DNA from 4 places in the Sporosarcina sp. P20a genome. Region 2 is predicted to be linked to each of the others. Evidence: riboswitches for the same ligand, from Rfam matches in the RefSeq annotation. Region 2 holds a riboswitch; each other region holds the start of a gene.
What was found. Region 2 has a riboswitch for S-adenosylmethionine ahead of CSV72_RS06915 (methionine biosynthesis PLP-dependent protein). Riboswitches for the same ligand answer to the same signal wherever they lie in the genome.

Region 1 (3,091 bases), on a different contig from region 2:
ATTACTGCAGTTGAAGTGTTCTTTGCATCACTTTCAGGAGTTTTAGCGTATAGAAAGAGTAATCTGATCTTGAAACCACTCGTTCTCTACATGGGAATCAGTGTATTAGTCGGTAGTGTGATCGGCGGTGCCGGTTCTAGTATGCTAACAGAAGCTACTGTCAACGTCGTCTATGGTTTTCTAGCTGTTATGGCGGCAATTATGATGTTTATTCCGAAAAAAGGTCTCGACGATCAGCCGGTTGATGAGATTACATTCAATCGCTTCGTTGCTTCTAGTGCAGCCTTTATCGTCGGCTTGGCAGCTGGGATTGTCGGAGCTGGTGGTGCATTCATTTTGGTACCGATTATGCTCGTGATACTAAAAATTCCTACACGCGTTACGATCGCTACATCACTCGCGATTACGTTATTGTCATCAGTGGGCTCAGCATCAGGCAAGCTCTTAACAGGGCAAGTACCCTATGGACCAGCTCTCGTCATGATCGCCGCAAGCATCATCGCAGCTCCGATCGGTGTAAAAGTTAGCCGCAAAGTAAATACTAAAGTATTACAAAGCATTTTAGCCGCGCTAATCATAGCCTCCGCCGTGAAAATATGGTGGGACATATTCTAAATAAGCACAATCGCCAGTACATCGTTCACTGAACATGTCTCTGGCGATTTTTCAAATGGAGTCGCAAGTAAGAAACTTCATTAAACTCACTACGGTGCTTTCTTCACTCTTACTGTCAATTCATCATATTGAAAGTAATGCTAATTTCTAAACATTCTATTAAATCCTTGCAATAGACTAGGAATAGCCGTATACTATTTTTCAACGATGGAAAACGAATAGACACACTCTTATCAAGAGCGGCGGAGGGATTAGGCCCTGTGATGCCCGGCAACCGGCGGAAGCAAAGGTGCTACTTCCTACAAACTTTCGGTAGTTTGGAAGATAAGGGGGAATGAGCGAAAGCAGAGCCCTCTTCTTATTATGGAAGATGGGCTTTTTCTATATAAAAAGAGCGAATCACACGCCTACGTTTTCCTTGTCTAGTCCCAGAGAAAAGATATTCGGGGAGTTTCGGTGTTCCATCAATACATGAAAAAGGGGAATGGTTATGACGAATTTACAGCCAGAAACGATACTATTACACGGAGGGCAAAAACCGGATCCGGAAACAGGCTCACGGGCTTTACCGATTCATCGTACGACTTCTTATGTATTCAGAGACACGGAACACGCACAAAACCTATTTGGCTTAAAAGAAGCAGGTAATATTTATACAAGAATTACGAACCCGACAGTAGCAGTTTTCGAAGAACGTGTCGCACAGCTAGAAGGCGGAACAGCGGCAGTCGCGTTGGCTTCGGGAATGGCGGCCATCGCATTCTCTATTATGAATATTGCTGAAGCGGGCGATGAAATTGTTGCAGCAAGTAATCTTTACGGTGGTACATACAATTTATTCGCCGTAACATTACCGCGCTTCGGCATCAAAGTAAAGTTTGTGGATGCTTCGGATCCTAAGAACTTTGAAGCGGCCATTACAGATAAAACGAAAGCTTTGTTTGCAGAAACAATCGGTAACCCGAGTTTGCAAGTGCTTGACGTGGAAGCTGTTGCGAACATTGCACACGAAAATGGAATCCCATTGCTAGTAGACAACACATTCCCGTCTCCATATGGATCAAACCCCATCGAGTATGGTGCAGACGTAGTGATCCACTCAGCAACGAAATGGATTGGCGGACACGGTACGACTATCGGTGGTGTAGCAGTAGATGCAGGGACATTCGATTGGACACAAGGTAGATTCCCTGGCTTTACAGAGCCGGATGAATCGTATAATGGCTTACGTTACGGAATCGACACGGCAGCAGCGGCTTTCGCAACGAAATTGCGCGTGCAATTGCTAAGAGACTTCGGCCCATGCTTGTCGCCGGACAGTGCGTTCAACTTGTTGCAAGGTTTAGAGACACTTCATTTACGCGTGCCTCGCCACAATGAAAACGCGCAAAAGGTTGCGGCCTTCCTGCAAGAACATCCAGCTGTCGAATGGGTAACCTATACAGGTCTAGAAGATCATCCAACGGCGGAATTGGCCAATAAACATTTGAAAAACGGGTATGGATCAATAATCGTATTCGGTATCAAAGGTGGACGCGATGCAGGAAGACAAGTCATCGACAATGTAGAAATCTGGTCTCATGTAGCGAACGTGGGAGATGCAAAATCATTAATCATTCATCCGGCTTCTACTACTCACCAGCAGTTGTCCGTAGAAGACTTGAAGAATTCAGGCGTTAGCGAGGAGTTAATCCGCTTGTCTGTAGGGTTAGAGTCAGTAGACGATATTATCGCAGATTTGAAACAAGCAATCGAAAAAGCCTCGAACTAATAAAAAAATGAACACTACGCATGTGCGCAGTGTTCATTTTTTATTTTCGTTTTACTTTTTTTCGCTCTTCTTTTAAAGATTTGAATAGCGAGACGACCATCATGATCAGTATGATGGAGAATGGTAAGGCTGCTATGATGATGACGTTTTGAAGTGCATCCAAACCACCAACATATAATAGAATAATCGCGATGGAAGACTGAATGACACCCCAGACAACTTTTAAGTTATTAGGTGGAGTCAATGAACCATATGAAGACTGCATGCCGAGTACAAATGTAGCTGAATCCGCTGATGTAATGAAGAATGATGTAATCAGCAAAATAGCGACAACTGAAATGACGAATGACCAAGGCAATCCACTGAACATCTCAAAAATCGTCAACTCTGTTGCAGTTGAGGCTAGATCGATAATGCCTGCCTTTTGTGTTTCAATAGCTGTCGTACCAAATGCTGAGAACCAAATGGCACTCAATAAAGTCGGTACTACAAGCACACCGATCATGAATTCACGAATTGTTCTACCTTTTGAAACACGGGCAATGAACATGCCGACAAATGGTGACCACGCTATCCACCAAGACCAGTAGAATAGTGTCCAGTCATTCAACCATGAACGATTTTCAGGTGTAAGTGGTGCTGTACGGAAACTCATACGAATGAGGTGCTCTAAATATCCACCGATAGAATCAGTGAACATATTGA
Region 2 (3,091 bases):
TTTATCACCCGGCTTTAACTCTCCAGATTGAATGGAGTCTAATAAACTATCCGCCACTTCTTCATATATTTTCTTCTGTTTAATTTGCTTATATTTCATGTTGCTCACTCCGTCCTATCACTTATCAAGCTCGATTTCTCCAGTTGTAGCAAGTTCCTTTTATGTTCCATACCATCACGATAGCCTGATAATCCTCCACTTTTTGCAACCACACGGTGACAAGGCACCGCGATCAATACCGGATTTTTACCTATTGCAGATGCTACAGCCCGAACAGAAGATACTTTCCCTATTTGTTCTGCAATTTCCGAATAAGTTACGATTTCACCATATGGTATTCGTTGTAGTGCTTCCCATACTTGCAGTTGAAAGTGTGTTCCCTTTAAATCAAGCGACAGCTCTGAAAAACCAGTAGCTTTCCCTGAAAGATACTCTTTGAACTGACTTGTATAGACTTCAAGCTTTGTTTCGTCTTTCTTTAATTCTTTATTATCAAATCGCTTAGTCCAATCCTTCATTTGTTCCAAACCTTTTTCGGCAAGTCCCACGTAGCAAAGTCCCTTTTCTGTAGCAGCTAGCGTCACTGTCCATTCGTCGAAATCAAATTGTGTCCAATAAACCAGTATGTCCACTCCCCTTTACCCGAATAATTTCAAGCCAACCGCACCGAGAATGATGAGAGATAAAAAGAAGAGACGTTTGACACTAGCAGATTCTTTGAAAATCAAAATCCCCATTAATACGGCTCCTGCTGCTCCTAACCCTGTCCATACCGCATAAGCTGTACTCATCTGAATTTCACGCATCGCAAGTGATAGAAAAACAAAGCCAAAACCAAATATCCCCACAATAAGTAACAATCTTTTAATTGAACGCTTCTGTAAATAATAATTAATACTTAACACACCGAAAATCTCCCCGAGACTCGCAATAGCCAAGTACACCCAAGCCATTGTCAGCTACCTCCTTCTGTGTTCACTTTTTCATCTGTAGTCAACTTAATGCCGACTACCCCAATGACGATTAATCCGATGAATGTCAGCGTAACCCATGTGAAGCCTACTTGAAAGATGAATATATCCACTAAAAGGATTGCAGCGGCACCTGATCCGGTAAAAACTGCGTATACCGTCCCGGAAGGTAATTTTTCACATGCTTTAATAATGAAATAAAAACTGAAAACAATTGCCACACCGGTTCCAGTCCATTGAATAACTGTTTCAGAGTAACGAAGACCGACTACCCAGAAAATCTCTATAATAGCCGCTAGCGCGACATAACCCCAAGCCAAAATAAAAATCTCCTTTCATCATGAAGAGTATCTATAAGTATAGCAAATCTTTTACTGGAACAAAAAATCATCGAATGACGATAAAAGGGAACTTGCATCTAGTATATCTGCATGATAGAATAAATCCGTCAACAGTTTTGCCTATATTGTGAATATTCTTATCGAGAGAGACGGAGGGATAGGCCCAGCGATGTCTCAGCAACCAGCCCCAGGCACGGTGCTAATTCCAAGGGTGACACCACCTTGAAGATGAGAATACTGTATACACTTGTATGTTCGAGGGCCTATTCGAAAAGAAGAGGTTCTTTTTTATTTTTCTGGGGGGGATGGATATTCATGACAAACAACGGATTAGAAACTAGATTAGTACAACTTGGAAACCATAGTGATGAGAAAACCGGAGCAGTAAATACGCCGATTTACTTGTCTACAGCATACCATCATGAAGGTCTGGGCAAATCTACTGGATATGATTACACACGTACAAAAAACCCTACGCGTTCTGTCTTAGAGGATGGAATTGCAAACTTGGAATCCGGTGATCAAGGATATGCGTGCAGTTCTGGAATGGCAGCCATTCAACTAATTTTATCATTATTTAAGACAGGTTCAGAACTATTAGCGCCTGAAGACTTATATGGCGGCACGTATCGCTTATTTAATCAATATGAAGAGACTTACAATGTGAAGACGCGATACTTATCGTTCGATGATGTTTCAGAAGTCGAGCAAGCGATTACTAATCGCACAAAAGCGATCTTCTTGGAAACACCCACCAATCCATTAATGCAAAACATAGCAATCAGTACGTATGCGGAATTGGCGAAAAAACATGGTTTATTGCTAATTGTCGACAATACGTTCTTAACACCCTATTTCCAGCGACCTATTGAAGAAGGTGCAGATATTGTCATTCATAGTGCAACGAAATATATCGGGGGACATAATGACGTACTAGCAGGTTTAGTCGTCGCAAAGGGTGAGGATTTATGCGAACGCCTATTTACTAACCATAATGCGATTGGAGCTACATTGTCTCCCCTTGACTCATGGCTTGTCGTTCGCGGTCTAAAAACATTGCACTTACGTATGAAACAACATGACGCGAATGCGAAAGCAATGGTATCTTATTTAGAACAAGAACCACTCATTGTCGATGTGCTCTACGCTGGTATTGGGGGTATGTTGTCATTCCGCGTACAGAATAGCGAGTGGGTGGGACCATTCCTTGAAAACATGAACCTTATTTCATTCGCTGAAAGTTTGGGTGGTGTGGAAAGCTTTATCACGTATCCGACTACACAGACACATATGGATATTCCATTGGAAGAACGTAATCGCCGTGGAGTGGACGACCGTCTGCTACGTTTCTCAGTTGGAGTCGAAGATGTAGACGATTTGATTGCTGATGTGAAACAAGCTCTTTATGCTGCAAAAGAAGTAGTCGGAGGCATAAAAGTTTAATAATAGTAAACAGTACAACTCGAACCGTCAGTTTAACTATGACAGTTCGAGTTTTTTATGTAGTCAAAGCAATGAAGCTAAATCTTTCAATAGTTAGACATTAAAGTATATAATAAAAAAGAACATACGAATATTATTGGAGGCGATATTGTTGAAACGTTTAGAAAATAAAGTAGCAGTTGTAACTGGCGCTGGTTCTGGGATTGGACGAGAAATTGCTGAGCTATATGCGCGTGAAGGTGCAAAGCTTATCATTGCAGATATGAATATGGAAGGTGCGGAAGAAACTGTCCAGACGATCAAAAGTGCTGGCGGTGAAGCGCTAGCAGTTAAAAC
Region 3 (3,091 bases), on a different contig from region 2:
TCTGGGCTATTCAATATTGCGAGTGCTTCCTCGTCAGTTACTACATGCCCTTCCAGCACTTGGGTAGCTAATTTTTGGTAATTCATTATAGTGTACGCCTCACTTTCAAGTGTTTTGACATTCTAAACGCAAATATGCCTGACAGTACAGCTAGAATTAGATCTTTTGGCAGCGGAGGCATCATCCATAACCATGCAATTTTGTAGGTAAACACGTCGGGTGCAGCAGCCCACATCTTGTACGCAACATACATCCAGCTCGTACCTAGTATGTAGTTGATTGCCGTAGCAACTAGTGCCGCGGTGATAAAAGCAGGCAGTGTGTGATTTCGCTCGACAATTTTCCCCGCTACATAAGCGATTAGAATAAAGGTGAGAATAAAGCCAAACGTCGGACTTAAGATTTGACCGAAACCGCCTGAAAATTTAGCGAAGACCGGTGCACCTGCTAGTCCTATTAACATATAGACCGTCATAGACAACGCACCTAGACGGCTACCAAGTAATAGTCCTGATAAGATCGCGAAAAACGTTTGCAATGTAATTGGTACTCCACCAACTACTAAAAATGGCACGAAGGATGTAATATTTGCTCCAATCATCATTAATGATGCGAACATCCCGCTGTATACAATAGTTAATGCACTGAACCTACTTACCGGTCGTCTCTCTGTTGCTATTGCCATCATGTCACCTCTTTATATATTAGTTACCATAAAAATAATAACGGTTAACTCATCTTACGTCAACACTATTTATTTTTAAGTTAACATTAAAAGGTGAATAAAAAAAGACTGCAGCACAAATGCTGACAGCCTACTTCTTCTCATCAATCTGTTCTTCTTTTTCTTTACGGAATAAAACGCTTGAGATTAAACCACTGAATATAGCAGCCGCAATTGTAATGTACACACGCATATCATAAGCAACTTCTTCATAACTGTTACCTATCATGATCCAAGCAAGTGTACCTACAAGAACAGCGATTGGAAATGAGTATTTAAAGAATCGCATAATTCCTCACCTTTTCGAGTTGTTTCTTTGATTTTAGCATATATACCACAATTTCTCTATGCACTAACCCTGCACTATGAACTTCACCAAACGTTCACTTGACGATATCTAACAAAGCCGCTATGATGTGGTTAGAATAATCTAAATAGTTTAATAAGAAACATATCTTATCAAGAGAAGCCGAGGGACTGGCCCGACGACGCTTCAGCAACCAGCCATTTTGGCAAGGTGCTACTTCCAGCAGTCTGTCAAATTGGCACTCTGAAAAGATGAGAGGGAACTAGTCATTGAGATTACAAAGCCTTCTAATACACTTGAAGGCTTTTTTTGATTAGAAAAAGCAAAGGGGAGATGGAGTTATGTCATTGCTAGAGAAACTACAAACGAACGTCTTAACGGCTGATGGTGCAATGGGGACGATTTTATATTCTTACGGAATTGATTATTGCTATGAAGAACTAAACGTAGAGAAGCCTGAAATTATAGAGCAAATTCACCAAGACTACATCTCAGCCGGTGCAGATATCATACAGACGAATACTTACAGCGCTAATGCGAATAAATTAGCTCGCTACGGCTTAGAAAGTCATGTGACGGAATTCAATAAGGCCGCCATTCAAATCGCAAAACGTGCAGCCGCACCTGGGGGACAATTTGTTCTAGGAACAATTGGTGGCGTGCGCGGAATTCGTAAAAGTGATGCTACATTGGATGAAATAGAAAAAGTCGTACTAGAACAAGCCAATGCATTATTGGCAGGTGATCCAGATGGTCTTCTACTAGAGACATATTACGACTTCGAGGAGTTATCATCTGTAGTTACCACGTTAAAGAAAATCACGGATGTTCCATTGATCGCACAAGTGTCTATGCATGATCCTGGCGTATTACAGAACGGGCTTTCATTAAATGATGCACTTCATCAACTTGAATCGCTTGGAGCAGATATCGTAGGCGTTAACTGTCGCTTGGGCCCTTACCACACGATTCAAGCATTTGATAACGTAACATTACCTGAAAAAGCATTTTTATCGGCATATCCAAACGCCAGTCTATTAGATGTAGAAGACGGACGTATAGTCTATGAGTCAGAAGCAGAATACTTCGGACGCGCTGCTGTATTACTACGCGATCAAGGCGTTCGGTTGATCGGTGGATGTTGCGGAACAACACCTAAGCATATTAAAGCAGCCAAAACACAGTTAGCGCGACTAGCACCTATCACAAAAAAAGTCGTGCAACCGACAAAGCCTATCGTGATTCATGAAGCGGGACCTACAAAACATCAACCTCTTCACGAAAAAGCCAAAACAGAGCGAACGGTAATTGTAGAGCTAGATACACCTCGCCACTTGGAAACAGAAGAGTATATTAAGGGCGCAAATGTGTTATATGACGCAGGCGTTGACGCTATAACAATGGCAGATAATTCACTTGCCTCCCCTCGTATCAGCAACATGGCAATGGGCTCGATCGTTAAGACGCAACATAATATCCGCCCGCTTGTACATTTGACGTGCCGTGATCATAATCTTATCGGCTTACAATCACATTTGATGGGACTCGATGCATTAGGCATTCACGATATTCTAGCCGTAACAGGCGATCCGACAAAAGTTGGAGACTTCCCTGGCGCTACAAGCGTCTACGATGTGTCCAGCATGGAGTTATTGCAATTGATTAAGAAATTGAATGAAGGCATTTCATTCTCTGGTAAGCCATTACGCAAGAAGGCCAACTTCTCTATTTCAGCAGCTTTCAATCCGAACGTTCGTGTAATCGATCGAGCTGTACAACGACTTGAGAAGAAAATTGAAGCGGGCGCAGACTATTTCATCACGCAACCGGTTTACACGAAAGAAAAGATTATCGATGTATATGAAGCTACAAAACACTTGGATACACCAATCTTCATCGGTATCATGCCATTGACAAATATACGAAATGCAGAGTTCCTACATCACGAAGTGCCGGGCATCAAGCTTTCAGAAGATGTGTTGGAAAGGATGCGTGAATGTGGAGAAGACCGTGAAAGATCAACTCAAACAGGACTTGAAATCGCAAAAGAATTGATTGAT
Region 4 (3,091 bases), on a different contig from region 2:
CACATTTCGCACAGTCTGAACTAGGGGATATCGTATTCGTTGAGCTTCCACAAGTTGGAGATCAATTGAAATCAGACGAGCCTTTCGGAAGTGTTGAATCAGTGAAAACTGTTTCTGAGTTGTATGCTCCACTAACTGGTAAAGTTGTAGAAGTGAACGAAAACCTTGAAGACAGCCCGGAATTGGTTAACGAATCTCCATACGAAGGTGCATGGATGGTAGTAGTCGAAATCGATAACAAAGCTGAATTAGATGAATTAATGACGGCTGAGCAGTACGAAGAAATGACAGCTGAATAATATTCTAAAAGAAAAGCGCTGGAACGTCCCAGTGCTTTTTTTACACGCTAGGAGGAAACAGGATGGACCCGAAAGTTCTCATTGTAGAAGGCGGTTCGGATCGTAAGCGGCTAGTGCCGATCCTTGCTGAGCCTGTAGAGATTCTTTGTACGAATGGCACCATCAGCGCGTACCATATTGAGGAACTGCTTGAACCGTATGAGCAGCAGGACCTGTTTGTTTTTATGGATGCGGACGCGTCAGGTGAGTCCATTCGTAAGCTGTTCAAACAACTGTATCCAGAAGCGAGACATTTATATACCGATCGTCTCTACCGCGAAGTAGAAACGACTCCCATTAAACTATTGGCTAGCATTTTAGCTGCCGCCAATTTTAAAGTACATTCCAAATACTTGGCAGGTGGACCACATGAATAATTGGACAATTGAAGACTGGCAACGCGCACAGGCGGCAGAGCAAGTAGCCGCTTTTTATTTATATACACCGATGTGTGGAACGTGTGCAGTCGCTTCAAAAATGCTCACGGTGATCGAGGCGATGCGCCCGAAACTACCGATTGGAAAGGCGGACTTAAATTACGTCCAAGACATCGCAATAGAATATGAGGTGGAAAGCGTTCCTTGTTTACTCATTCAACGCAAAGGACAGCCATTAGAAAAAATTTACGCCTTTCAATCCGTCCCGTATCTACTAGAGAAGCTCAGTTGACAAAAGAAATCAAAGTATGGTATAAGTAGTTAATCAATTGAATACGTAACTCTTATAAAGAGCGGTGGAGGGAAGTGCCCTATGAAGCCCGGCAACCGTCACATATGTGAAATGGTGCCAATTCACTCAAAGCCTAATGCTTTGATAGATGAGAGAAATGGTAACGTACATAACTATATACGTTCGGCCTTTCTGCTTGTCTGCAGGAAGGCTTTTTTTATTAACAAAAGCGGAAAGTACCATGTAGACTCGACAGGCGTTGGAGGACTTACCACTAAGGCGCAGTTTGCCTTTTTGGAAAGTCTGAAACGACCCGAGAGCCTGGCGCTTGCAGCTAGATGAAACAAAAGCGGAAGATGCCGTTTAGCTCCGACAGGCGTTGGAGAGCTTACAAGCAAGGCGCTTTTTGCCTTGAATGTAAGATCGAAACGACCCGAGGAGCTGGCATCTGAAGCTAGATGAAACAAAAGCGGAAAGCGTCGTGTAGCTTTCCGAAAACACAACAAAAAGACTTAATCAAGGTGGTGCGGAAAATGATTCAACTAACAAACGTTCATAAAAGATTCCAATTGAACCGTTCAGAAATTGTCGCGGTAGATGACGTGACATTAGCCATCGAAGAGGGAGAAATTTTCGGCGTCATCGGTTACAGTGGAGCAGGAAAAAGTACATTAATTCGACTATTGAATGGTCTTGAAACACCTACGTCCGGCAGTATTATGATTCACGGACAAGAAATGACGACATTAAAAGGTTCTGGCCTTCGAGATGCACGTCAGAAGATCAGTATGATCTTCCAGCACTTTAACTTACTGTGGTCAAGAACGGTAGAAGAAAATATTATGTTTCCTCTTGAAATTGCTGGCGTGAAGAAATCGGCACGAAAGCAAAAAGTGAAGGAATTGATTGATCTCGTTGGACTGACGGGCCGTGAACAGGCGTATCCATCGCAATTATCAGGTGGTCAGAAGCAACGTGTCGGCATTGCACGAGCGCTTGCGAATGATCCGGAAGTATTGCTTTGTGATGAAGCAACGTCCGCACTAGATCCTGAAACGACGAATGCAATACTAGATTTATTGACGGAAATTAATGAACGTCTTGGATTAACGATCGTTTTGATTACGCATGAAATGCACGTCATCCGCAAAATCTGTCATCGCGTAGCGGTCATGGAGGCGGGTAAAGTGGTAGAGGCGGGTAATGTACTGGATGTTTTCCAATCCCCACAAGCGGATATTACGAAGCGTTTCATCTCGCAGGTAACAGATACCGGCGATACGGACGCAGCGATGGCGCATTTACAGGAAGAGTCACCGCACGGCAAGTTGATCAAGCTAGCTTTCATTGGCGAACGTACAGAGCAGCCGGTACTTGCTGAATTGATTCGTAAATTCCCAATCGACGTCAACATCGTGCAAGGAAATATTTCGACGACACGTGACGGCGCATACGGTACACTCGTCTTGCAACTAGTAGGGGACGTGGTAATTATTGAGGAAGCTATTGCTTTCCTTGATGCCAATGAAGTGAAGACGGAGGTGCTGGTCCATGATTGAGCAATGGTTCCCGAACGTTAACTGGGATAAAATGTGGCAAGCAACGGGCGAGACGCTTTATATGTCTGCTTACTCAACAGTCTTCACGTTTGTTTTTGGTATTGGACTCGGTCTGTTATTGTTTTTAACAACTCCTGGTCAGTTATGGGCGAATAAAATCACGAATGTCTTTACGGGAGCATTCGTAAATATATTCCGATCGATTCCGTTTATCATTTTGATCATTTTATTGTTGCCTCTGACTAATTTATTAATAGGAAGTATGCGTGGACCGAATGCCGCATTGCCTGCGTTAATTATTGGTGCAGCTCCGTTTTACGGACGCATGGTATTAATTGCATTGCAGGAAATCGATAAAGGGGTTATCGAAGCAGCACGTTCCATGGGTGCCAAAACGTCTACGATCATTTTCAAAGTATTGTTGCCAGAATCAATGCCTGCACTCGTGTCAGGGATTACGGTGACGTCGATTGCGCTTGTTGGCTACACAGCGATGGCAGGGGTAATCGGTGCTGGAGGACTCGG

Region 1: linked by a shared signal. The riboswitch ahead of CSV72_RS05885 (O-acetylhomoserine aminocarboxypropyltransferase/cysteine synthase family protein) and the one ahead of CSV72_RS06915 (methionine biosynthesis PLP-dependent protein) in region 2 are both predicted to bind S-adenosylmethionine.
Region 3: linked by a shared signal. The riboswitch ahead of CSV72_RS10690 (bifunctional homocysteine S-methyltransferase/methylenetetrahydrofolate reductase) and the one ahead of CSV72_RS06915 (methionine biosynthesis PLP-dependent protein) in region 2 are both predicted to bind S-adenosylmethionine.
Region 4: linked by a shared signal. The riboswitch ahead of CSV72_RS12655 (methionine ABC transporter ATP-binding protein) and the one ahead of CSV72_RS06915 (methionine biosynthesis PLP-dependent protein) in region 2 are both predicted to bind S-adenosylmethionine.

Annotation. Positions count from the first base shown of each region.
Region 1 is NZ_PDYT01000003.1:63,985-67,075, reverse strand. It holds gene CSV72_RS05890 (sulfite exporter TauE/SafE family protein) at 1-615, shown strand, start outside; SAM riboswitch class I at 843-946, shown strand; gene CSV72_RS05885 (O-acetylhomoserine aminocarboxypropyltransferase/cysteine synthase family protein) at 1,106-2,386, shown strand; gene CSV72_RS05880 (glycine betaine uptake BCCT transporter) at 2,427-3,091, opposite strand, start outside.
Region 2 is NZ_PDYT01000004.1:114,014-117,104, reverse strand. It holds gene CSV72_RS06935 (FadR/GntR family transcriptional regulator) at 1-99, opposite strand, end outside; gene CSV72_RS06930 (methylated-DNA--[protein]-cysteine S-methyltransferase) at 105-632, opposite strand; gene CSV72_RS06925 (DMT family transporter) at 639-953, opposite strand; gene CSV72_RS06920 (DMT family transporter) at 956-1,291, opposite strand; SAM riboswitch class I at 1,447-1,547, shown strand; gene CSV72_RS06915 (methionine biosynthesis PLP-dependent protein) at 1,628-2,755, shown strand; gene CSV72_RS06910 (glucose 1-dehydrogenase) at 2,907-3,091, shown strand, end outside.
Region 3 is NZ_PDYT01000012.1:20,393-23,483, reverse strand. It holds gene bioB (biotin synthase BioB) at 1-86, opposite strand, end outside; gene CSV72_RS10700 (biotin transporter BioY) at 86-688, opposite strand; gene CSV72_RS10695 (hypothetical protein) at 816-1,013, opposite strand; SAM riboswitch class I at 1,178-1,289, shown strand; gene CSV72_RS10690 (bifunctional homocysteine S-methyltransferase/methylenetetrahydrofolate reductase) at 1,373-3,091, shown strand, end outside.
Region 4 is NZ_PDYT01000018.1:820-3,910, forward strand. It holds gene gcvH (glycine cleavage system protein GcvH) at 1-299, shown strand, start outside; gene CSV72_RS12645 (toprim domain-containing protein) at 362-715, shown strand; gene CSV72_RS12650 (thioredoxin family protein) at 708-1,007, shown strand; SAM riboswitch class I at 1,057-1,162, shown strand; gene CSV72_RS12655 (methionine ABC transporter ATP-binding protein) at 1,541-2,566, shown strand; gene CSV72_RS12660 (methionine ABC transporter permease) at 2,559-3,091, shown strand, end outside.